3 regions of the Paenibacillus sp. FSL L8-0340 genome follow, and region 3 is predicted to be linked to each of the others. Evidence: predicted binding sites of a transcription regulator. Region 3 holds the regulator's gene; each other region holds the start of a gene.

Region 1 (8,237 bases), 170 kb from region 3:
GAAGCGCACACCGAGATCGAAACACAACTGAGCATAGAATAGATTCCCCTCCAGACCGTCTACGCCTTCCAGAGACAGCAGCCCCCATCTGGGGGGCACTCTAACCAGTTCCACTGCTTCCTCCTTCCAGCGCAGCCACTGTAGGCCTCCTGAGCCTAGTACTTTGCCCTGGAATAGCTCAATTTGTCCCAGCACACTTTCAAAACTAGGTCTCCCTCTAACCATAGACAGATAAATCGCAAAAACTTGCAGGCCGACGCCACCCGCTGCAAGCCGTTCTGCAGTTACATCAAGCCGGCTGTCCTTGTCGAAATTAAGATGGGGGGAAGCCTGCAGTTTGCTCAGAACATCACAATGAAAATCCGCCACCCGTAGTTGCTCCGCTCTTCCCATGAGATCGGCCTCACTTTCTTACTTGTCATCCAGTTGCCGCGCCACTTCGCATCCAGCGCTCCTGCTTATAGTTTATGCAGAGGATGACCCGCACTTCACCTGCACAGCAAAAAACCTGTTTACATAGGTAAACAGGTTCATCCCGTAAGTTCTGGCATTCATTAATTATCTAGGCTCTACAATGAGTTTAATCGCCGTCCGATCCTCTCCATCAATCACTATGTCAGTAAATGCTGGAATGCAGATCAAGTCGACACCGCTTGGCGCGACAAATCCCCGGGCGATGGCAACTGCTTTGACTGCTTGGTTCAGTGCTCCTGCTCCAATAGCTTGTAGCTCGGCCGATCCACGTTCACGAAGAACACCCGCTAGTGCGCCGGCAACGGAATTCGGATTGGATTTAGCTGATACTTTTAATACATCCATAGTAAGTACCTCCCCTGGGAAAATGATGGTGTTCTTCCACTACTGTAGATGTTATTCGCGAGAGAAGAAATAATTCCTTCTTTTTGCGGACTACTCCGGAGAAAATGGTACAAAAGATACTCTTTTCCGATATAAAAAATATCACACTTTACCCAAAATCAGCGATTATTCCCGAAAAGCCTAATTCCTTGATGCCCTCATTAACTCATTACCCATTCATCTTCACGCAGCCGAATCTTCTCCAGACGTGTTGCCTTGCCCGTAGCCTCGTCAATCTCTGCGAATAAACCGTGCAACTGCCATTTACCTTCGTCAACCACAAATCTGGCCGGAAGCTGGGTAGTAAACTTATAGAGGACCGCATCCTTTTCCATACCCAAAATCCCTTCTCTTGAACCAACCATGCCGGCATCCGTCAGATAAGCAGTGCCTCCCGGCAGGATAACATCGTCATTGCTCTGCACATGTGTATGGGTACCTACAACAATGGAAGCATGCCCGTCCATAAAATAGCCCATGGCGATCTTCTCGGATGTAGCCTCAGCGTGAAAATCCACCAGAATACACTTGTGATTCCGGCGCAGCTCGTCCACAATCTCTTCGCCCACCCGAAACGGATCATCAATTGCCGGCAAAAAGGTCCGTCCTTGCAAATTGACAATCGCCAGCTCTTTGCCATTGCCTTTAATAATCGTATATCCTCTGCCAGGTGTTCCTGCAGGGAAATTAGCCGGGCGGATGATCCGGGGCTCGTCGTCGATAAATTCGAAGATGTCCTTGTTATCCCATGTATGATTGCCCATTGTAATGCCATGAACGCCCCAGTTGAAAAATTCATTGGCAATAGCGGATGTAATACCCCTTCCCGCTGCGGCATTTTCTCCGTTCGCAATGATTATATGCGGCTGGTATTTGTTCTTCAGCGAAGGCAGCATTTCGCGCAGCGCTTTTCTGCCAGTATTGCCTACAATATCACCTATAAATAAAACTTTAATGTTGTTCTCCTCCTAAAAGTTTTAATGGGTTAATCCGTGCTGAATGTTCTTCGTACACATCCGGCTTCGTAAGCATATATTCTGTATGAAAGAAAAAAGGCCCCGCAGGGGGGCCGATTTCCTTGCTTATTTAGCGTATTCAACAGCCCGTGTCTCGCGGATTACGGTAACCTTGATATGACCCGGATAATCCAGTTCACTCTCGATCATCTTCGTAATATCGCGGGCCAGACGGAATGCTTCCGCATCGTCGATCTTCTCAGGCTGCACCATCACACGAACCTCGCGGCCCGCTTGAATGGCGTAGGACTTCTCGACGCCGTCGAAGCTTTCGGAGATTTCCTCCAGCTTTTCCAGACGTTTGATATACGTTTCCAGTGTCTCACGGCGTGCGCCAGGGCGTGCAGCCGACAAGGCGTCAGCAGCTCCAACCAGCATGGCAATAACCGAAGTAGCTTCGCAGTCACCGTGATGAGACGCGATACTGTTGATAACAACCGGATGCTCCTTGTATTTCTTCGCCAGTTCGACGCCAATCTCGACGTGCGAACCTTCCACTTCATGATCCAGCGCTTTGCCGATATCATGCAGCAGACCAGCACGTTTAGCAAGCACGATGTCTTCCCCAAGCTCACCGGCCATAAGTCCAGTCAAATAAGCAACCTCCATGGAGTGCTTGAGTACATTTTGACCGTAGCTCGTACGGAATTTCAGACGGCCCAGAATTTTGATCAGATCCGGATGCAATCCGTGAACGCCAACCTCGAAGGTAGCCTGTTCACCGTATTCGCGAATCCGCTCATCCACTTCTTTGCGGGATTTCTCCACCATCTCTTCAATCCGTGCCGGATGGATACGTCCATCAGCGACCAGCTTCTCAAGTGCCGTACGGGCCACTTCGCGGCGAATTGGATCAAAGCCCGACAAAATAACAGCTTCCGGCGTATCATCAATAATGAGATCAATACCAGTTAGAGTTTCCAGTGCACGGATGTTGCGGCCTTCACGGCCGATAATCCGGCCCTTCATTTCTTCATTCGGCAATGTAACTACTGACACGGTTGTTTCCGCCACATGATCAGCTGCACAGCGCTGAATAGCCAGTGTAATGATTTCGCGGGCTTTCTTGTCCGCTTCCTCTTTGGCCTGCTGTTCAATTTCCTTAATCATCTGAGCGGTCTCGTGGCGAACTTCCTGTTCTACATTGCTAAGAATGATACTTCTGGCATCATCGATGCTCAAATTGGAAATGCGTTCCAGTTCAGTGACCTGGTTCTTGTAAATTACATCAATTTGCTGTTGTGTTTCGTCAATTCGTTTCTCTTTGTTAGCTACTTGTTCTTCTTTTCGTTCAAGCGATTCCATTTTTTTATCCAGTGATTCTTCCTTTTGCAGCAAACGTCTCTCTTGCCGTTGGATTTCATTCCGACGTTCACGAGTTTCTTTCTCAGCTTCAGTACGGATTCTGTGGACTTCGTCCTTAGCTTCGAGTACCGTTTCCTTCTTCAGCGCCTCCGCCTCTTTCTTCGCGTTCTCCACGATGACTACGGCTTCTTTCTCTGCGCTTGAAATCTTAGCTTCTGCAAGGGATTTACGAATAAAATAACCGAATCCAAAGAATAATGCAGCTACAACGAGAACGATTATGACCCAGATTGCAGTTACCATCTGTTCACCTCCTCGTTGGTTCCTCCAAGGGAAATGCCTTGGGAATTGTGCAGTTGTTAAACTATCCGTTCATCACCATACAAAAAACCGGTAATACACCGATTGCCATACTGCACATGCTGCACATGCACACTGCCCGCCTTATCCGGCGATTACATTTCATATGAGTTGTACGCGAACCGGTACATAAGAGTCTGCTTTTTGGGAAGGAAAAAGGATTCTTAGTTTATGCCGATTCATGTTATATTTTATTATTTATAAAAAGACCTTGTCAAGAGAGTCGATAACCGCATTTAAGTCAAGAGAATCAGTCAGGGAAGTAAATCTCCTCTTCTTCACCCTCAAAATCCTCTTCCTGGCGTAAAACATTCAGTACCTGCCGTACCATTTCACCGGAATATCCGCGCCGCATGAGGAAGGCTCCGGTCTTTCTGCGCTTGTCATTAACGTCTCCGCGAATCAGATTCCATTTCTTGCGCCCTGTCTGCAGAGCACTCTCCAGTTCCTGTTCCGGAGAGATATTCTCCAGCGCTTCCGAGATCAGCGACTTGTCGATTCCTTTCTCCCGCAGCTCCTGACGGATCCATAGCTTGCCCTTACGCTGGTTTGCAATGCGTTGTTCCGCCCACTGCTTGGCATACAAGGGATCATCAAGGAAACGCTCTTGCTGCAACCGCAGCAGCACCTCGGCAATAATAGTCTCTCCTATTTCTTTCTCACGTAAACGACGGGCCATTTCCTGAGACGTCCGAGGCTTTCGTTCCAAATACCGCAGTCCCTCTACATAAGCACGCTGCCGTTCATCCGCAACAACAATTTCCACCAGATCTTCCTTCATGAACGAACTGCCGGTGATCATCCGATATTTAATCATGACATCTTCATGAACAGTCATGTTATATGCGCCGAAATGAATAATGTAACGGTGATCGGACTTCTTCTGCCGCTCAACCCGTGTGATGACAAGCAGCTCGCCTTCAGGGAAATTGTCCAGCGGTTGTTCTTCCTGTTCTTCCGGTTCAGGGTTCAATTGTATTACCATGGCTGTCTGTCACCTCATAGCTATTGATTCTTATACTCTTCTGATCTTATGAAAAAGCACCCTGTTAAGATCATTCACAGGGCGCCTAATACCTTATATATTATTCACTTAAATTTATTCGATTTCGAGCAGCAAGTTTTCTTCTTCCTCTTGCTCTGCAGCAACCTCAGATTCACTCGGAGCCGCTACAATCGTCGACAAATTGCTGGCTTCACGAATCTTATTCTCGATCACCAGAGCAATGTCCTGATGCTCTTTCAGGAACTGCTTGGAATTCTCACGACCTTGGCCTAAACGTTCACCCTCGTAGGAATACCAGGCACCGCTCTTGTTAACGATATCCATCTCAGTACCGATATCAACAAGGCTTCCCTCTCTGGAAATACCCTCACCGTACATAATATCAACATCAGCCTGCTTGAACGGAGGTGCAACCTTGTTCTTCACGACCTTGATCTTCGTACGGTTACCGACAACATCATTTCCCATCTTAATGCTCTCTACGCGGCGCACATCAAGCCGAACGGAAGAGTAGAATTTCAATGCCCGGCCGCCTGGAGTTGTTTCCGGGTTACCGAACATAACGCCAATTTTCTCACGGAGCTGGTTAATGAAGATGGCAATTGTATTCGACTTGTTGATCGCTCCGGACAGCTTACGTAAAGCTTGAGACATCAGACGTGCCTGCAAGCCAACGTGGGAATCTCCCATATCGCCTTCAATTTCCGCTTTCGGCACCAGTGCCGCTACGGAGTCCACGACGATAATGTCTACTGCGCCACTGCGGACGAGCGCTTCGGCGATTTCCAGTGCCTGTTCGCCTGTATCCGGCTGGGAGAGCAGCAGCTCATCAATGTTTACGCCGAGAGCATTAGCATACTTAGGGTCAAGCGCATGCTCTGCATCGATGAAAGCAGCTTGTCCACCAAGCTTCTGAACTTCTGCAATCGCATGTAGAGCAACAGTCGTCTTACCGGAAGATTCCGGTCCGTATACTTCAATAATGCGTCCTTTAGGAAGTCCGCCAATACCTAAAGCAATATCAAGTGCTAAGGAGCCGCTAGGTACGACTTCGACTTTCATATGCGAGGATTCTCCCAGTTTCATGATCGAACCTTTACCGAATTGTTTTTCTATTTGACGAAGCGCCATATCAAGCGCTGCACGACGATCTGACAATCAGACCACTTCCTTCACTGTTTATAGTAATATAATAACGTGTTTTGGAGGTCTTGCCAAGCTTTTTTTCGAACATACATTCGTTTTTTTTGTCTTCCGGGAGAATACTCCCTTTTATTGTAAGCCTCCTTCCGGATGTTGAATTCAATACAAATCCTTCAGTCACCGGAAATCAACGGCCTATGCTCGCAGGAGCTCCGCTGTAGTCCACGGCGCCGCATAAAACAAAAAACCGCAGCAGAGAGTTCTCAGTGCTACGGTTCTTCCGTATATACAATTATATACCGTCTTAGCAGGTTATTGCAAGGCTGATCCATCCGGCGGAGTAGCCACCTTGCGCTCCTCGAGCCTGCGCCAGAGACGGTATAATAGCGCTTTGACTGAACGCAGCCGGATGTTCTCACGCGTCCCTTTGAGATTGAGCTCATACACCTCAGTCTTTTGCCCCCGTTCGGCTAAGCCGACATAGACAAGCCCTACCGGCTTGCGTTCGGAATAGCCGGGACCGGCAACGCCTGTAACTGATAACCCGAAATCACTGTCCCCTATCATTCTTACCTGTTCCGCCAGCACCTCAGCCACTTCGCGGCTGACCGCTCCGGCAGCATCAGGACCCTCAAGAAGAGCAGCAGGCACATTCAGCAGCTTCTTCTTCATGTCATTGGAATAGCAAACTATACCCCCATTGAACATGGTTGCGCTGCCCGGAATATTCGTGATGCTCTCCATCAGCAAACCGCCTGTACAGCTCTCTGCGGCGCTTAAGGTCAGTCCGGCATCTGCCATCCAATCGACAATAAGCTGTTCCAGCGGCACATCTATATTGGCATACATATGCTCCGGCAGAATATCCTTGATTGTCTTCTCCAACACATCCAGCTTCTCCATGGCACTGTGTTCAGAAGTCGCTTTGGTAGAGATGCGGACCGTCACTTCCCCTTCCTTGGCATAAGGAGCGATAGTTGGATCAGTCTGACTCCGGATCAAATCGATCAATTTGTCCTCCAGCAGCGACTCGCCGATGCCGGCAAATTTGAGCATTTTGGAGTAAATCGGCATTTCGTCTGTCAGTGCGTGCTGCAGCAGCCATGGTTTAGCCTTGTCCGTAAACATTGGCTTCATCTCACGCGGCGGGCCTGGAAGCACGATATAATACTTCTCTTCATGGGCGAACGCGATCCCGACAGCAAGGCCGATTTCATTGGAAAGCGGCGTAGTTCCTTCAATAATAAGTGCCTGCTTACGGTTGTTCTCTGTCATCACAATTTTTCGGTCATCAAAAAAACGCTGTACATGATCCATCGCAAGCGGGTCGATATAAAGCGAACGGCCCAGCGTTAACGCCAGTGCGTCTTTGGTCAGGTCATCTTCGGTCGGACCGATTCCACCGGTGAACAAAATGACATCTGCACGGCTCTTTGCAATCTCTGTTGCTTCCTGAATACGGCCGCTGTTATCCCCGACCACAGTTTGAAAATATACATCAATTCCCATCGCGGCCAGCTCTACAGATAAGAACTGGGCATTGCTGTTCACGATTTGTCCAAGTAAAAGCTCCGTCCCGACGGCAATTATTTCCGCTTTCATAGCTGGCTTTCTCCTCCTGGTTATAAAGTGGATGGGTGATTAAGTTCTAAGCATCATGAAGTTGGAGCAGATCCTTGTTCTTCACGAAATAATCAATCCCCGAATAAATAGTGATGAGCGCAGCGGCCCAAATGGCAATATCATCAAGAGGGATACTGACGAACTGGAAGGGAAAGTTGTTGAGCAGCAGAAGGGAAATGGCGACAATCTGCACGACTGTCTTTATCTTGCCCCATTTGCTGGCGGCAACCACTTTGCCTTCGAGCAGCGCTACCTGGCGCAGCCCGGTTACGGCGAACTCACGGCTGATAATCACAATGGCGATCCATGAATCGCATCTTCCCAGCTCAACCAGAGAAATCAGCACCGCAGAAACCAGCAGCTTGTCCGCCAGCGGGTCGAGCAGCTTGCCGAGATTAGTGACCATGTTATATTTCCGGGCTATATAGCCGTCTATACCGTCCGTGCTGGCCGCGAGCAGGAAGATTACAGCCGCGATCAGATGATTAATTGAAAGCTGGAACGAGCCCCAATGTAAAGGCTCCGGATAAAATCTGAAATCCACCAGCAAAAAAAACATCATAATCGGGATAAGGCAAATGCGGGCTAGCGTGATGCGGTTGGGCAAATTCACTGAAGTTCCTCCCCTGATCGTTACGAATCCGAAATTCCACTATTTTCTTCAAAACTGCTTAAGCAAGTATATTATAGCTATATGTACGTGTCAAAAAAACAGAAAGCACCCCGCAAAAACCGGTGCGTAAGCACTGCGGGGTACAAAAGCTTACTTTAAATTGTTAAACTGCAAATCCAGCGGCAAATCGGCTTTGCGCAAAATCTGAATAATTTGCTGCAAATCATCGCGGCTTTTGCCGGTAACGCGGATTTGATCTCCCTGAATCTGACTCTTCACCTTCAGCTTGGAATCCCGGATCAGAATATTGATT
Region 2 (8,237 bases), 1.6 Mb from region 3:
TCAAAATCACCGTTATTCCCAAACTTACGAAGTTGTCTGTAAGTGAGAACAGACTTGCTCTGGCTGCAGGAGCAACTCAGAGCGTAGTGGTGACGGCACAGTACGATACCGGCAAAACGGCAAATGTTACTGGAAACGTGGTATGGACAAGCTCCAAGCCAGCCGTGGCGAAAGTGAATGCTAACGGCGTCATTACAGCATTAAGCAAAGGAACAGCATCAATTAAGGGCAAGCTGAACAATAAAACCATAACGGTATCCGTTAAGGTGAAATAGTTTGCCTGCAACCCAGATGAAATGAACAAGATCTGCAGAACCGCTGTTATGGCGGTCCTGCAGATCTTTTTGTATAGGCTGAATGGAGATTGCATTAGTACTGCAGGGCTGATTGAAGTATAATAATACAGCGAATGAATACGTCCTGAAGCCATAGCTGAAGCTAATCCAATGAGGTGCTTTATGATTGGAGCCGCTGCTCCAGCCTGGACCATAGCGGCAGGTAGCATAACGGCAATGCCCCAAGCGAGCAGACCACATTGAAGATTGTCTGGGCATGGGCGAGCTGTGCGGCGGGACCGCCGCCGATCCAGGCGGCGAGGCTCTGCAGCGGCCCTATAAAGGGCAGGAACAGCAGTGCGCCGCCGACGTTAAGCGCCACATGCGACCAGGCGACGAACACCCCGGAAGGCGAGCCGCCGATTGCGGCAATTACGGCGGTGACACAGGTTCCGACATTTGCGCCTAGCACGATGGCGATGCCCAGCTCCGGCGGCATCACGCCGGTGGAAGCCAAGCCCATCGCCATCCCGATCACCGCCGCGCTGCTGTGCAGCATTGCGGTCAGACAGGCTCCGGCGGCAAGCCCCCAGAGAGCGCTTGTGGCAGCATGGCCAAGGAACCAGCGGAACAGTCCGCTGGCTTGCAGCGCGGGGCTGATCGACTGCATGACGGCGATGCCCCATAGGACAAGCGCGAAGCCGGCCACCGCCAGGCTGATGAACTGAAGCGGCCCGGAGATTTTACGGCAGGCTTCTGCCGCCTGCCAGGAGTAGGGCGGCAGCTCGCCGATCATGACTGCCGCGGCCCAGACGCAGAGCGAGGCAGCCAGCAGCGGCGTGGCCATCGTGCTGATCTGCAGTCCAATCAGCTCGGTGGTTAAGCAGGTGCCGATGTTGCTGCCGAGAATGATGCCCAGGGTCCGGGCATAGGTAAGCAGGCCGGCATTGACCATGCCGATGGTCAGTACCGTGACGGCAGTACTGCTCTGCAGCAGTGCCGACAGCAGACTGCTGGCTATGAGGCCTTTTACTGGCGTAGATGTGGCCTTATGCAGGCCTCGGGATAGCAGGGGTCCAGCAAGCCGCGACAGCGCGGCTTCCATAACCTTCATGCCGGCAAGAAAGATAACTAGACCATATATAATAGGGAACAGCAAGTCGCGGATCATAAGGATAGGCTCCTTTGAACGGGGGTTGTACACCAATATATGAAAGCATTGCAGTGGACATGTATGAAATCATTAACTAGAACAGGGAGTTGAAGTCATTGGCATCGGTTATTCTGGAACGAAACCGCAAGAAAAGACTGGAGCAGGGTCATCCGTGGGTCTACGCCAGCGAGGTGGCCTCGGTGGACGGAGAACCGCAGGCAGGCGGATTGGTGGATGTGCTTAATCACCAGGGGCGTTTTTTGGGTGCAGGTTATTATAATCCGGCTTCGCAAATCCGGGTGAGAATTCTCTCTCAGAGTCCGCTGGCCATCATGGATACGGCCTTTTTCGCGGAGCGGTTCTCAAGCTGCCTGCAGCATCGGGAACGTTTTCTGCCGGGAGCAGACGCGTACCGGTTTGTGTACGGCGAAGCTGATTTTCTGCCCGGCCTGATTATTGACCGTTTCGGCGAGATTCTTGTCGTTCAGCTCTTGACGCTGGGCATGGATCTGCGCCGCGCAGAGATTGTCGAGGCACTGGTTCAAGTGATGAATCCACGCGGGATTTATGAGCGCAGTGATGTTACTGTCCGGGAGCTGGAGGGTTTGGAGCAAAGAACCGGAGTGCTCTACGGGGAATGTCCGCGCCACATTACTGTAAGCGAGAACGGTCTGAAGGTAATCGTGGATATCGAGGAAGGCCAGAAGACAGGCTACTTTTTCGACCAGCGCGAGAATAGAGCCTCCATCGCTCCGCTGATCAAAGGCTGGGGCGGCCGCAGCGGAATTACGCTGCAGGAGCTCGAGACGGATGAAGGTCTCGTTCAGACCCTGCCGGTGAACAAAAGCGGCAAGCCGGTCACCTTCCCGTATTGGGACGGTGCGACAGTGCTGGAATGCTTCGCGCATACGGGCAGCTTCACACTGCATGCCTGCAAATACGGAGCCAAAAAGGTTACCTGCCTCGACGTATCCGCCCACGCGATCGAAAGCGCCAAGGCCAATGTGGAACTGAACGGATTCACAGACCGTGTGGAATTTGTGGTGGATGATGCTTTTGCTTTTCTGCGCAATCAGGTTAAAGGGCTGGAAGAGCGGACGGAGCGGGCAACCGGTGCAGTGGAGGCTAAGACGGGAGCCAAGCCGGCGGCCAAGGCCGATACGGCGAAGCCGATGACCGCTGGCGGCGGACGCACATGGGATGTCGTCATTCTGGATCCGCCGGCGTTTGCCAAAACCAAAAGTGCTGTTGCCGGTGCCTGCCGTGGTTACAAGGATATTAACCTGCACGGCATGAAGCTGGTCAATGAGGGCGGTTATTTGGTGACGGCAAGCTGCTCTTACCACATGCAGCCGCAACTGTTCCTGGATACTATTGCCGAAGCGGCGAAGGATGCCGGTAAGGTCCTGAGACTGATTGAATGGCGGGCCGCGGGGAAAGACCATCCGCAAATTCTCGGTGTCGACGAAGGTCATTATCTGAAATTTGCCATTTTCGAAGTGCGCAGCAAGAAATAACGAACCCGGCCCATAGGCCAGCTCTGGGGGAGTCTCTGTAAAGAGGCTCTTTTTTTCATTTTTCATTGATAATCATTCTGGCGTTCTCTTCTGAGGAAGAGGCGGCCCGGTGGCTGGAACCGCTGCAGATGAAGAAAGGGGAGGGAAGCGAAGCTGGACCATGCTTAGTTGTGAATATTACCGTGAATGATCAAGAGACTGAAGCAGCTTAAAAACGCGGCAGTCTCTTTGTGCTGTACATGCGGATATCCATCCGCTGAAACTTGAAAACAATGGCAAACGTATGTTCCGTTTGGAAGAGATATGCTATAATGTTGGGACGGATTCATCAACTGGGTTGAGAAATTTGATACCGGTTGTATTCATAGATTTGGCCACGGAAGGAGTCTACTGCAATGACGGTAAACTTTTTGATAGGCCGCTCGGGCAGCGGCAAGACAACAAGAATATGGGAAACGGTATCCTCAAAGCTGGAGTCTGAACCGCTGGGCGCACCGATCATTGTACTTGTTCCGGAGCAGGGCTCGTTCGGGGCGGAGAGAGGCCTGCTGGCAGCAGGCAGCGTGAAGGGCAGCATCCGGGCCCAGACCTTGAGCTTCTCGCGGCTTGCATTCCGGGTGAAGCAGGAGACCGGGGGCAGCGCCAGTCTGCCCATCAGCGAAGAAGGCAAAAAAATGCTGATATACAAGATCATCAACCGGCGCAAGGAAGAGCTGAAGCTGTTCGGCGCTTCAAGCGACAGACCGGGCTTTGTGGAACGGCTCAGCGCACTGCATACTGAGCTGAAACGCTGCTGCCTGGGCGCTTCCGATCTGGAAGAACAGCTGGCAAGAATGCGTGAGGCCATAGGAAGCAGTCCGATTCTGGCCGGCAAGCTGGATGATCTGCATATCGTATTCAGCGAGTTGGAGCAGGAAATGTCACAGCTGTATATAGATCAGGAAGACCGGCTGGCTGAACTGGCGGAGCATATTGCGGATTCCTCTTACATAAGAGAAGCCGAGATCTGGGTAGACGGGTTCCATGGTTTTACCCCGCAGGAATTTATGGTGCTGCGCGAACTGATGCAGCATGCATCAGGGGTGACAGTGGCCCTTACGCTTGACCGGATTTATCCAACGGGGCTGCAGCCGCATGAACTGGAGCTGTTTCATCCCTCCGCAGTTACGTATATCAAGCTGCGCGGGATGGCTGAAGAGCTGGGCCTTGCGGTCTGGGACGAGCTGCTGGCGCCGCCTGTGCTTCCGCGATTCGCCGGTAGTCCGGCCTTAGCTCACCTGGAGCGCGGATTTCACCGCCGCAGCCGCTGGAGCGGCGATATCGGGCAGGCTGCGGAAGCCATCACGATCAGCGCTGCAGTCTCCCGTAGAACAGAGGTCGAGGGCGCGCTGCGTGAAATGATCAGGCTGGCCCGGGATGAAGGGGCGGAGTACGGCGAGATGGCTGTATTCATGCGCAACATTTCAGATTATGAGCAGCTGATTACTCCGTTGTTTCAAGACTATGGCGTCCCGTTCTTCCTGGACCAGAAGGTGAATGAGCTGCATCATCCGCTGGTGGAATTTATACGGTCCGCACTTGATGTGGTGCGCCGCCGCTGGCGGTATGAGGATGTGTTCCGCTGTGTGAAGACCGAGCTTCTGCTTCCGCTTGACGGCAGTATTACCCGCGAGGATATGGACGGGCTGGAGAATTATGTGCTGGCCTGCGGCATCCATGGATACCGCTGGACCGATGGACGTTCCTGGAAAGGAATCCCCAGTCTTTCGCTGGAAGGCAGCCGGATTGTGGATGAGGAGCTGCTTCTGAAAATGGAGCGGTGCCGGGAGTGCATTACTGGTCCGCTGTATGCTTTTGAGAAAAGAGTCAAGAAAAGCCGCGGCGGGCTGGAGCTATGTACAGCGGTGTACCTGCTGCTCCGGGAGTCAGATACCGCCCGGAAGCTGGAGAAGCTGAGCAGAGAGGCGCTTGAACTGGGACAGCCGGAACGTGCGCGGGAACATAGCCAGTTATGGGATGCAGTGCTCGATTTACTGGATCAGATCGCGGAAATGATGGGATCAGAGAGAATGGAATTTGAGCTGTTTGCCGGGGTGCTGGAGACCGGACTCAGCGAGCTTAAGATGGGTTTGGTTCCGCCTGCTCTGGATCAGGTGCTGGTCGGAAGCATGGACCGGACGAGGGTTTCAGGTGTGAAATATGCTTTCCTGCTGGGATTCAACGAAGGGGTTGTCCCTGCACAGTTCAAAGAGGATGGCATCCTGTCCGAGGGAGAACGGCTGCTGCTGGAGAACAGCGGAATGGAGCTGGCTCCGGGATCCTCACGCAAGCTGCTCGATGAGCGCTTCCTGATCTATGGCGCGCTGACAACGGCCAGCACTAGACTGTGGATCAGCTATGCCACAGCCGATGAAGAGGGCAAAGCGCTACTGCCTTCGGAAATCATCCGCCAGCTGCATGGCATGTTCCCGGATGCTTTGCAAGAACGGTCCCTTTCCGGGTTCCCCGCAGCAGTATCTCCTGACGAAACCGATGCAGGTGAAGCTTTGCATCTGGGCTTTGTGGGGCATCCCGGACAAAGTCTGCGCATGCTGATTATGCAGCTGCGCCAGTGGCGGCAGGGAGTGGAAATCCCCGGACTGTGGTGGGATGTCTATAACTGGTTCGCGGAGGATGAGCATTGGAGTCCGAAGCTGCAGCAGCTGCTGGGTTCGCTGTTCTACCGCAATGACGGCATTCCGCTCAAGCGGGAGACCAGCCTCCGTCTATACGGAGGCAGAACACTGCGCGGCAGCGTGTCGCGTATGGAGAAGTTCGTTGCCTGCTCCTTCTCCCATTTTGCTTCATACGGCTTAAGGCTGAAAGAACGCCAGCTCTATAAGCTGCAGGCGCCGGACATTGGACAGCTCTTCCATGCCGCGCTCAGCGATATGGCCAAGCGGCTGCAGGAGCAGGGCCGCGGCTGGGGGAGCTTGACGGCTGAGGAGTGCCGCCGGGAAGCCGGAGAGACAGTAGACAAGCTGTCACCGCTTCTGCAGGGCGAAATTCTGATGAGCAGCAAACGCTACGGCTACATTTCCCGCAAACTGAAGAATATTGTCGGCCGCGCTTCCGTGATCCTCGGCGAGCATGCCCGCCGGGGCAGCTTCGAGCCGGTGGGGCTGGAGCTGGATTTTGGCCCGGGTAAAGATCTCCCGCCGCTGAGAATTACATTGCCTAACGGCTGTGTAATGGAGGTGGTGGGCCGGATTGACCGTGTTGATATGGCCGAAGGAGAGCATGGAGTTCTGTTGCGGGTTATTGACTATAAATCAAGCCAGAAGGATCTTAAGCTGCATGAGGTGTACTATGGGCTGTCGCTGCAGATGCTGACTTATCTCGATGTGCTGCTCACCTATTCCGAGCAGTGGCTGGGCAAGGCTGCGCTTCCGGCAGGAACCCTTTATTTCCATGTGCATGATCCGCTGCTTTCGTCGCCAAACGGGTTGAACCGTGAGCAGGCGGAGCAGGAGCTTCTGAAACGGTTCAAAATGAAGGGTCTGCTGACTGCGGACCGTGAGGTCGTTTCACTAATGGATACTACGCTCGATAAAGGGCATTCCTCAATTGTGCCGGTAGCGCTGAAGAGCGACGGCAGCTTTTACAGCAGCGCCTCTGTAGCCACGCCTGAGCAGTGGGGGCATTTGCTGTCCTCGGTGCGGAGCAATATTTCCGATATCGGGACGCGGATTACTGAAGGCGATGTGGCGATTCAGCCCTACCGGATTCAGCAGGAAACAGCCTGCACGTTCTGTTCCTTCCGGCCGGTATGCCAGTTTGATGAGGCTGTGGAGGGCAATGGCTATAACAATCTTGCCAAGCCGGGCAAAGACGTGATTTGGGATCTGCTGTCCCATAAAGGAGGAGAGAAGCCATGAGCATTAGAGCTGAAATAGAGGCCAAGCCGGAAGGCAGCCTGTGGAGCGATGATCAATGGCGCGCTATTGCCGAGAGCGGCGATGATATTCTGGTTGCGGCAGCGGCAGGCTCCGGCAAAACAGCCGTACTGGTCGAGCGGATCATCCGCAAAATCAGCAACGAGGAGAACGGCTTCAGCGTGGACCGTCTGCTGGTGGCCACCTTCACGAAGGCGGCAGCCTCCGAGATGCGGCAGCGGATCCGCGAGGCACTGGAGCGGAAGCTGGAGGAGCAAGAGGGTGCAGAAGAGGGCGGAGCAGCGGGCCATGACTACTTGCGCCGCCAGCTTGCTTTGCTGGGGAGAGCGTCGATCACGACCCTGCACTCCTTTTGCCTGGAAGTTATCCGGCGTTATTATCAGCAGATCCCCATTGACCCCGGATTTCGGATTCTGAATGAGCATGAGGCAGAGATGATGCGTCAAGAGCTGCTGGAGGAGCTGCTGGAAGAGAAATACGGTGAGGTCTCCGAAGACGGAGAAGATGGCATTTTTGTAAAGCTTGCTGACTGGTTCAGCGGCGAGCGTACCGATGATGCGGTGCATGCGCTGGTCCAGCGGCTGCATGATTTTGCCCGCAGCCATCCCTGGCCGGCACAATGGCTGAGGGATACTGCGGCTGATTTCTCGCTGCCGGACACGGAAGCTCTGAGCCGCACGGCTTGGGTGCAGAGTATTCTTGCCGAGGCGAAGCTTACGCTGGACGGAGCGGCCAGCCAGCTTATTCAGGGGCATGAAATCGCCTTGCAGCCCGGCGGACCGGCTCCCTATGCGGAGAGTCTGACTGCGGATCTGGAAATGGTCCGGGCGCTGCAGGATGATCTGCTAAATAAATCCTGGGCAGAGCTCTATAATATTTTCATAGAGATATCCTTTGGAAAGCTTAAGGCTTGCAAGAAGGATGCAACCGACCCCGGACTGCAGGAGACGGTCAAGGAGCTGCGGGACAATGTGAAGAAGAGCCTGCTGGAGTTGCAAAAATCGCTGTTTGGGCGGCCAGCCGAGGTTTTTCTGGCGGAGCTGCATGAGGCGGCTCCGCTGATGCAGGAGCTCGCTGAGACGGTCATCGAGTTCGGTGAACGTTACCGGATTGAGAAAGCAGGCCGCGGTCTGGTCGATTTCAGCGATCTGGAGCATTACTGCCTGCAGATTCTGCGCCATCCTGATTCTGTGCCGGGCCATTCGCTGCCATCGGATGCGGCAATGGAATATCGCGAGCAGTTCGACGAGGTACTGCTGGATGAATACCAGGATACGAACAGCGTACAGGAAGAGATCGTACGGCTTATCTCCCGCGAATCGCCGGGCAACCGGTTTATGGTCGGCGACATGAAGCA
Region 3 (8,237 bases):
GGACCATGCTGTGCAGAAGCTACTCGTATTAGACGATTATTCTTAGGAGAAGTATGCTGCAAATGTACCGGGGGATTGTTATGAGATTTATAAGTGTAGACAAGGAGCGCCGAGGTATAAAACTGCGGGCCTCAGAGGATGATTGGGATTGGATCAAGTTAGATGAGAGTGACTAAATAAAAAATCCCCGTAGTCTCCGGGGATACAAACTAAAAAGATCATTACCCATTACCTGCTACTGCGCTCCCACTGAAGCATCTTGCTCCTAAAGTAATGCCATAATTAGTAACTACATAAATGGTATATCTGAGTTGACCTGAAAGTACATCTGCAGCAGGAGGGTAGTCAACGGCGGTCAGTCCGCTCATTTCATAGATAGACTCAAATTGCGTAGCTGGCTTTTGGTAGACGGTGGAAAAGATCTGAGTACCGTTTCGCAGTATGGTAAAGGTAGCATTAGGGACGACAGTTGAACTTGAAGAAGCGGATAACGTTAGCCGGGCATACGCATTTAGTGTCACCCGGACCAAGCCAACATTTTCAGGGGAAACACTTGTTGTCTGTAATCCTATATCTCCAAACGTGTAGGGAAAAGAAGATGAACTTAGCCCTAACGCTGGTGTATCAGATGTACTATCTTGGGCAATACGCATATCTAAAAATTGAATACTCATATATTTCACCTATCCTCTCATGTAGCTAATACAGCTTATGAGAGTGAATGATAGATTGTTTGTATTAAGATAAAAAAAGTAAGAGAAATTAGCTATTTATTCAGCTGTCCGAAGCCGTTCCAAAATACTTTTTCTGCCGCTTAGAGAATAGCCGGCTAGTGGAATACAGATTCCAAGTAATAATAGAATAGGCAGTACACCGAGCAAGGGCCAGATAATGAATTTATAACTCATAAACCACATTAAATCAGTAAAGGGTTTTGCAATCAAGAGTAAGGATAGACTTCCTAATAAGCTTGAGCATACTCTGGTACCAAGTACAGCCCTTCATAGATAAGCATTGTTTTCAATTGTTTATTGGTCATACCAGTGCTTTGCAATATGGCAAATTCCTGGCGACGGGTCAAAATACTAGTTAATATCGCATTTGCAAATCAGTACACCAATTAAACCAATAATCAAGCTAAGTGTTCCGCCAATCACTACTACTGTATTTTGCATACCTGTGATTTCATTCTTTACAATACCATCGCTCAAAGCGATATCATCTTCAACTATTAATATGTTATTCATTATTTTTCTCCGATCCTGTCAGTTTTACTTAGCGCAATAACTAAAAAAGATGTTTAGCCGGGTGTTATTAATCTACGCATTAACATCTCCCAAGAATAGTATAAAGCAGAACTGGGAGGAGATGATGAAATGGCAGAAACGGTTATTGCGTATAGTGATAATGTTGTAACTCCTATTACTAATGGTATCAGTTTGCCTATTCCTAATAATGGTGGAGGCGTACAGATTGCATCGTTGTCGGTGTTTATTGACCCTGCAAATCCCAAGTCATTCAACCATAGGGTGGAATTAAGGGCCTTAATTGGTGTTAGATTAGTCGGAGCCGGAAATATTAGACTTCTTGTGCGTATTTGGCGGGCTGGTACTGAAATTTACTATAATCTGGTAACTAATGTCTTTGATAATAATATAACACTTGAAGAATTGTTTGTAGAAACAGCGCCACTGGGTGTACAAAACTATCAATTGATCATTGAGAATCAGACTCCGGCAACTACTGCTTTTGTCTCCGGACCTTTAGTCTTTACGGCTACTGTAACTGGAAAATAGTTCACCATCCTTTGACGAACAATACCCCGTCAGTGTTTATAATGACGGGGTATTGATGTCTATGTTTAAGCTTTTCCCATACAGGTGCCGAAAGTGATTATGGATTTTATGGAGCAAATGAAACATTTTGCACAATATATCGAATTACGAAGAATGCAATAATGAACACGGAGGCGAAACCAAGTAAAAAGGAAACGATAGCTTTGTCTGAACGCGTGAGTTTACTCATTGCGGTCACTCCTAGTTAATATTTAGTAGATTATACAATTAATCGGTGTACATCACAAACTACTTATTAATTTACTTGGATGAACTGCTCAACGAATTGTTGCCGGTCTCTTTTGTTGAAGTGTGGATTGCTTACTTTCTCTCTCCATATCTCATTGGAAGCCAGTGTACTGAAGTCCACGTTATAAAATCGCTCGATTTCTCCTTGCGTGAGAGCTACGGAATAGATTTTCCCATCGTAGGGAATCACCATGTCAATCGAAGCAGCTCCGGGGAATTGCGCAAATAATCGGCTTGTTTCTTCCATGAGCAGTTTGTTTATTTGGTCGCCTGTAGAAAAGTAATCGATGTAATCTTCTTTTGTAATGCCGGAGGTTGGGTTCGCTTCTTTATATGCTTGGTAAGTCTCAAAAAAAGTAACCGTTATATTGTCTGTCCCGACGTTTACGTCTTTTATAAAAGTTTTACCTGTAAGATTGGCAGTAAAAGCCAGCACCTCGTCAGCAGATAAAGGTACTTGATCAGCAGACGTTGCTTGAGTGGCGTTGACAGTTCGTTCGGCTGAAGGTGAAAGGGGTGGGGCAGTTGTAGGTTCTGCTGTAGGCTTAGTCGTTGGTTTTGTTGCTGGAGATGGACTTGATTCAGTTGTTGGCTTGGCAGTAACCATCGGTGTTGCTAGCGCCGTAATCGAAGAAGTATGATCATCTGACTTGTCATCGTTCCCGAGGGTAACCAACCCTATGATGCCGGCGGCTACTAAGACCACCCAGAACCACCAAATTGTATAGAATGGTTTGTTCTTTTTCATCTTTTTCCTCCCGCCTGTAAGGGTGAATTCCTGTATAACTCTAGGATAGCCCATTCATTCACCTTACATAAGTATGGATAAGACATATGCGCGTAACCAAACTTAAAGAGAACGGCCAATAGCGGAACGAATAGCTGATCTTCAAACTATATGGTAGTTATTACCCATTTTGTGGGCATTGCAAGCGGATAGCGTATTCACAATATATTTTTGCTTGCGGAGTAGTCAGGTTATTTATACTTATATTGGTTTGACAAAAAACCGTCCAGACGGTACAGTTCAAATGGGGGTGATAAGGTGACTGTACATAACAACAGCTCTAAGAAAAAAATGATTTTGCAAGCGGCTTCCTCCATTGTTCGTGATCAAGGGGTGGAGCACTTAACTCTGGAAGCTGTGGCCAAAGCGGCCAACGTGAGCAAAGGCGGTTTACTGTATCACTTTCCTAACAAGGAACAACTGGTTTCCGGTATGGTGGATGAGCTGACCCGAAACTTTACGGAAGATGTTCAGAGCCGTGTAGAGCATGACCAGCGAGAAGCTGGTAAATGGAGCAGGGCGTACATTGAATCTACTTTTTATGGTTTTGGAGAAGGCAGTGACATGAACTCGGTGCTGGCAGCAGCTTTATTTACGAATCCAGGGTTGTTGACAAACATGCAGGAGAAATATGCTGAATGGCAACACAATTTTGAAAATGACGGTGTGGATCCACTTCGTGCAACCATTGCCCGACTGGTGACCGACGGACTCTGGTTTGCAGAAAAGTTTGGACTGGCACCGCCAGATCAGGAGTTAAAAGAACGCATTTACAAAGAATTGATGGACGGAGTAAAGGAGGAGAAGTAAGTGCCGTATCTGTTTTTGGCGATATCCATTGCCAGCGAACTTGTAGGAACTTCGATGCTCAAAGCATCGCAAGGATTCACCAAAATTATTCCTGTAATCGTAATGCTGATTAGTTTTATTTGCTCGTTCTTCTTTTTGTCGTTATCACTGAAGACTATTCCATTAAATACGGCCTATGCAATTTGGTCTGGAATCGGGGCGGTAGCTACAGTTCTTATCTCGGTACTGATCTGGAAAGAAAAAATAAATACAGGCAGCGTAATAGGAATAACCTTAATCGTCATTGGTGTGATTGTGCTGAATTTGCTGGGTCCCGGACATGGTTCCTCTGATGAGGCTGCCGAAACACAACAAACCAGCCTTTCCGATAGAGCCTAAGCTGAAGCTGAAGAAATAAAGATCATATACAATTTGTTCCAAACAATAGTATAGTGACGAAATAACAGTACCCTGCCAGAATGGTGGGGTATTTTCATATTCAAGAATACAGGGGAGTGAGTGAAAGTTGTTTGTGCATAGAGGAAATTTATTCCTTAATGGAATTGGCGTGTTTAGCGTATTGATGTGGCTCATATCGGTTGTAGCTTGTATTTACGCATTCGTACTGTTGGTTAAACTTGCCCGGAGAGGAATAATAGCTTTGGATTTGTACATATATGCTAAAAATCGTGAAATACGCGACCGGTATGAATCGGCAGACAGGAAGGACCCATATTAAGCACAATGAAAAACACCCTCGATCATTTTTTTGTGATCCTTAGGGTGTTTTTGCTTTTGTCTGATCACCATGCTGTTAATCCCTTATTGTAACCCGTGTTCCAATAGGCACGATTGCTGCAAGGGCCAGCACATCCTCATTGTACATGCGGATACAGCCATGGGAGACCATATGTCCGATGGAGGAAGGGTCATTCGTTCCATGAATGCCGTAATGTGGTTTGGATAGACCCATCCAGAATGCACCGAAGGGTCCGCCAGGCTTAGGCTGTTTGTTAATGATAGTGTATTCTCCCGCCGGTGTAACGGTAAGCATGGTGCCAATACCGACAGGGAACCCTCTGGTAACGATGTTATTGTCAAGCAAATAAAGCATGCGCTGCGACAAATCAACAATAATCCGATAATTAGGCATAGATTCAGCACTCCTTTGCTATCAGAATATGTGCGGAGTGCTGTTGCTGTTCGAAGGAATTGTTATATGGGATAAACAGAACAAATGTTCGTGATGAGTAAAATGACCATTTGAAAAGGGGAAAGGGCTGCTTCACTTTTTCAAGTGAAGCAGCCCTTAAATATGAACAAAAATATTAATGGATATCGCGGAAGAGACCGATAACTCGTCCCAAAATCGTAACGCGGTTAAGACGGAGGGGTTCATAAGCCGGATTCTCCGGCTGTAGACGAATGTGGTCACGTTCTTTGTAGAATGTCTTGACTGTAGCTTCGTCTTCTTCGGTCATGGCAACGACGATATCGCCGTTGTCAGCAGTCTGCTGCTGGCGGACGATTACATAGTCACCATTCATAATACCTGCTTCCACCATGCTGTCACCGAGAACGGAGAGCATAAATACCTTGTTATCTCCCACATAGTGGGAAGGTAGTGGGAAGTAATCTTCGATATTCTCCGTTGCGGTAATCGGCACCCCGGCGGTGACCTTACCTACGACAGGAATACGGGTAACCGTCTGTACGAATTGATGTACATTCTCGGAATCTTCCTGGCCGAGCAGCTCAATTGCACGCGGTTTCGTAGGGTCGCGGCGGATAAGGCCTTTCTTCTCAAGCCGGTCCAGATGGCCGTGCACTGTGGAGCTTGAGGCCAAGCCTACAGCTTCACCGATTTCCCGGACGGACGGAGGATAACCCTTGCTACGGACTTCGTTACGTATAAATTCCAGGATCGCCAGCTGACGACTCGAAATCTTTGACATCGGAATCAACCCCATATAGTATGTTTGGGAAAATTATAACATAGAACTTCCGTTCGTACAAACATAAGTTCTAACAATCTGAGATTAATAGTGGAAATAGTAGCCTTTTACCATATTAGTATCCAATAACGGTTTGAAAATGGCGGGAAAAGGCAATGCCGGTGCTGAAAACTGACACATTTATGGATACGGAAAAAAAGCGAACAATTGTTCTAAAAAATCTATTGATCAAAACACATGTTCGTGTTATATTATTTTCGAAAGTAAGAACAAGTGTTTGGAGGACGATGACAATGTTAAAATACAGTACATACCGCAGCATCTACGAAGAGGCCGGTGAAGTTAATTCAACTAGAGGACATTCTGCTTCTAATCATATGAATGAAATGAAACAATCCGCCGCCGCTTTATTTTCGGAGATCATAGGACTATGCCGGAAAGAGTATCTGGTGAAGCTAATGCTGGTCTTTATGCTTGTTGTATCGGGATTTACAGTTGTTGGTAATGTTTTTGCGAGTTCAGCATCATTAGTGAAGCAGGAAAAGCGGGTAGTAGTTGAACGCGGAGACACGCTCTGGAGTATCGCCCTTAAGAACAAACCAGCGGGAATGAAGACGGTCGTATATATAGAAGGAATTAAAAAAACAAGCGGTTTGAAGAACGGGAACATTCAGGCCGGAGATATACTGACATTGCCTGTGTATTAACTTCATCATAAGCAGTATAGACTGACGTAAAGAGCTTTCAGGGGGTAGACCTTGACAAGCTCTTTTTCTCATGGCAAAGTTAGAATGAATTTATAGGGGAGGGGAAAGCATTGAATATTGACGAATTGGTCGCACGCATCAATGAACTGGCACGCAAACAGAAGAATGGCGGCCTGAGTGAAGAGGAATTGGCTGAACGGGCCAAGCTCCGCGAGATTTATCTGGGCAACATCCGCAGCAACTTCCGGGCCCAGCTCGACACTATTGAAATCGTGGATAATGATGAGCATGAACAAGGCAACAAGGGACTCAAACATTAGTCCAGTGTGTCTTTTTCATAGATATTACAGGATGACTAGGGGGAACTGACATGGCCCGTTCTTGGGAAAGAATGGTTCAACGCAACACACAGCAGATCAACAAGCAAAGAAAGAAGCAGGGCAAGGATTCCATTTATGCTTCTTCGTCAAAATCAGCTGCGAAAAATAGTGATATCTTTAAGGGCCGCAACATTGCATTTCCTGTTGTTCTAATGCTGCTTGGAATTATGTTCTGGGTGGTAGGCTCGATCGACGAGGCCAGAGGCAGTGGCATCCTTGCCAATTGGCTGGGCGTCGTTCTTTACTTTGCGCTGGCGGCACTTCTATTCTTCCGGCGTCCGTATCTGAAGGTTGAGCGCAACAGAGTGTCTACGATTAAGTATAACCGTGAACGCTGGCTGCAAGCTGGAGATATTGAGAAGATCACTTTGTCCCGTGGAGTGGTCGTGCTTAAATATAAGGGCAAGCGCAAACAGTGGATTTTCTCCAAGCTGATTAACCGCTATAACACTGAGGCCATGGGTGTACGCCTGGAGGAGTTCGGCAAAGCCAATAACATCGAAGTAGTACACGAGTAGGAAGATATAACAGCGTAGGGAGAGGGAGAAATCTAATGCCAATTACCGCCGTACTATTTGATCTTGACGATACATTGCTCTGGGATGAACGGAGTGTTGAAGAAGCCTTCCGCAATGCATGTGAAGCTGCAGGTGACTCCATTGATCCTAAAGAGCTTGAAGTTGCTGTTCGCAGGGAAGCCAGGAATCTTTATGAAACTTATGAGACGTTCCCTTTTACAAAGATGATCGGGATTAATCCTTATGAAGCACTTTGGTCCAATTTCTCAGCTGGAGAACAGCCGGAGTTCCGTAAGCTCCAACAGTTGGCTCCTGTATACCGTAAAGAATCGTGGCGGCGTGGTCTGGCCTCCCTCGGTGTCGAAGATGAGGTGCTTGCCGAAACGCTGGCAGACAGGTTTGCTGCCGAGCGCCGTAGCCTGCCGTACATGTATGAAGAGACGTTACAGGTGCTTGATGCACTACGTGGTAAGGTGAAACTACTGCTGCTTACGAATGGTTGCCCGTCACTGCAGCAGGAGAAGCTCGACGGAGTGCCTGAGCTTATCCCCTATTTTGATCATGTAGTTATCTCAGGCAGCTTTGGCAAAGGAAAACCGGACAAGGATATCTTCCTGCATGCTCTTTCGCTGCTGGATATAACCCCTGAACAAGGGATCATGGTCGGCGACAAACTCACGACGGATATTAAGGGCGGCTTGGCCGCTGGTCTGACTACTGTCTGGATCAACCGTACCGGCAAATTACCAAATCCTGAGATTCAGCCGGATTATAGAATCGGCCATCTCTCTGAGCTCCTCCCCCTGGTACAATCGCTATAGTGTAACCTTTGAGAAGCCGGTATCCCTAATGGGATGCTGGCTTTTTTGCGCTCAAACAAAGAGGTTGGCCAATTATAATAGGGAGATAATCCATCTGTATATGACTAACTTCACGAAAAAGGCGTGAAAGTTTAAGCAATCTTCTAAAATTGCGAATATGTTGTGTATAATAGTAAAAGAATGCAACCACAAGCTG

What was found. Region 3 encodes LexA, which represses DNA repair genes until DNA is damaged. Its sites were predicted from a motif close to CGAACATATGTTCG; they were not measured.
Region 1: recA (recombinase RecA) is a predicted target of LexA. The motif match lies at 5,773-5,786, and genes of this name have one in related genera.
Region 2: addB (helicase-exonuclease AddAB subunit AddB) is a predicted target of LexA. The motif match lies at 3,222-3,235, and genes of this name have one in related genera.

What each region holds. Positions count from the first base shown of each region.
Region 1 covers NZ_CP151967.1:4,408,468-4,416,704, forward strand. The annotation lists gene NST07_RS19705 (membrane dipeptidase) at 1-393, opposite strand, end outside; gene NST07_RS19710 (stage V sporulation protein S) at 559-819, opposite strand; gene NST07_RS19715 (TIGR00282 family metallophosphoesterase) at 1,020-1,814, opposite strand; gene rny (ribonuclease Y) at 1,941-3,482, opposite strand; gene NST07_RS19725 (RecX family transcriptional regulator) at 3,790-4,524, opposite strand; gene recA (recombinase RecA) at 4,639-5,703, opposite strand; gene NST07_RS19735 (competence/damage-inducible protein A) at 6,001-7,290, opposite strand; gene pgsA (CDP-diacylglycerol--glycerol-3-phosphate 3-phosphatidyltransferase) at 7,337-7,924, opposite strand; gene NST07_RS19745 (YajQ family cyclic di-GMP-binding protein) at 8,075-8,237, opposite strand, start outside.
Region 2 covers NZ_CP151967.1:5,804,637-5,812,873, reverse strand. The annotation lists gene NST07_RS26715 (Ig-like domain-containing protein) at 1-275, shown strand, start outside; gene NST07_RS26710 (Na/Pi symporter) at 457-1,446, opposite strand; gene NST07_RS26705 (class I SAM-dependent rRNA methyltransferase) at 1,545-2,945, shown strand; gene NST07_RS26700 (hypothetical protein) at 3,011-3,157, shown strand; gene addB (helicase-exonuclease AddAB subunit AddB) at 3,341-6,862, shown strand; gene NST07_RS26690 (UvrD-helicase domain-containing protein) at 6,859-8,237, shown strand, end outside.
Region 3 covers NZ_CP151967.1:4,237,723-4,245,959, reverse strand. The annotation lists gene NST07_RS19010 (hypothetical protein) at 222-674, opposite strand; partial or broken gene NST07_RS19005 (FtsX-like permease family protein) at 771-1,190, opposite strand; gene NST07_RS19000 (hypothetical protein) at 1,377-1,796, shown strand; gene NST07_RS18995 (hypothetical protein) at 2,092-2,832, opposite strand; gene NST07_RS18990 (TetR/AcrR family transcriptional regulator) at 3,130-3,681, shown strand; gene NST07_RS18985 (multidrug efflux SMR transporter) at 3,682-4,059, shown strand; gene NST07_RS18980 (L,D-transpeptidase) at 4,475-4,813, opposite strand; gene lexA (transcriptional repressor LexA) at 4,989-5,615, opposite strand; gene NST07_RS18970 (LysM peptidoglycan-binding domain-containing protein) at 5,909-6,322, shown strand; gene NST07_RS18965 (DUF896 domain-containing protein) at 6,433-6,642, shown strand; gene NST07_RS18960 (hypothetical protein) at 6,693-7,220, shown strand; gene NST07_RS18955 (HAD family hydrolase) at 7,256-8,041, shown strand.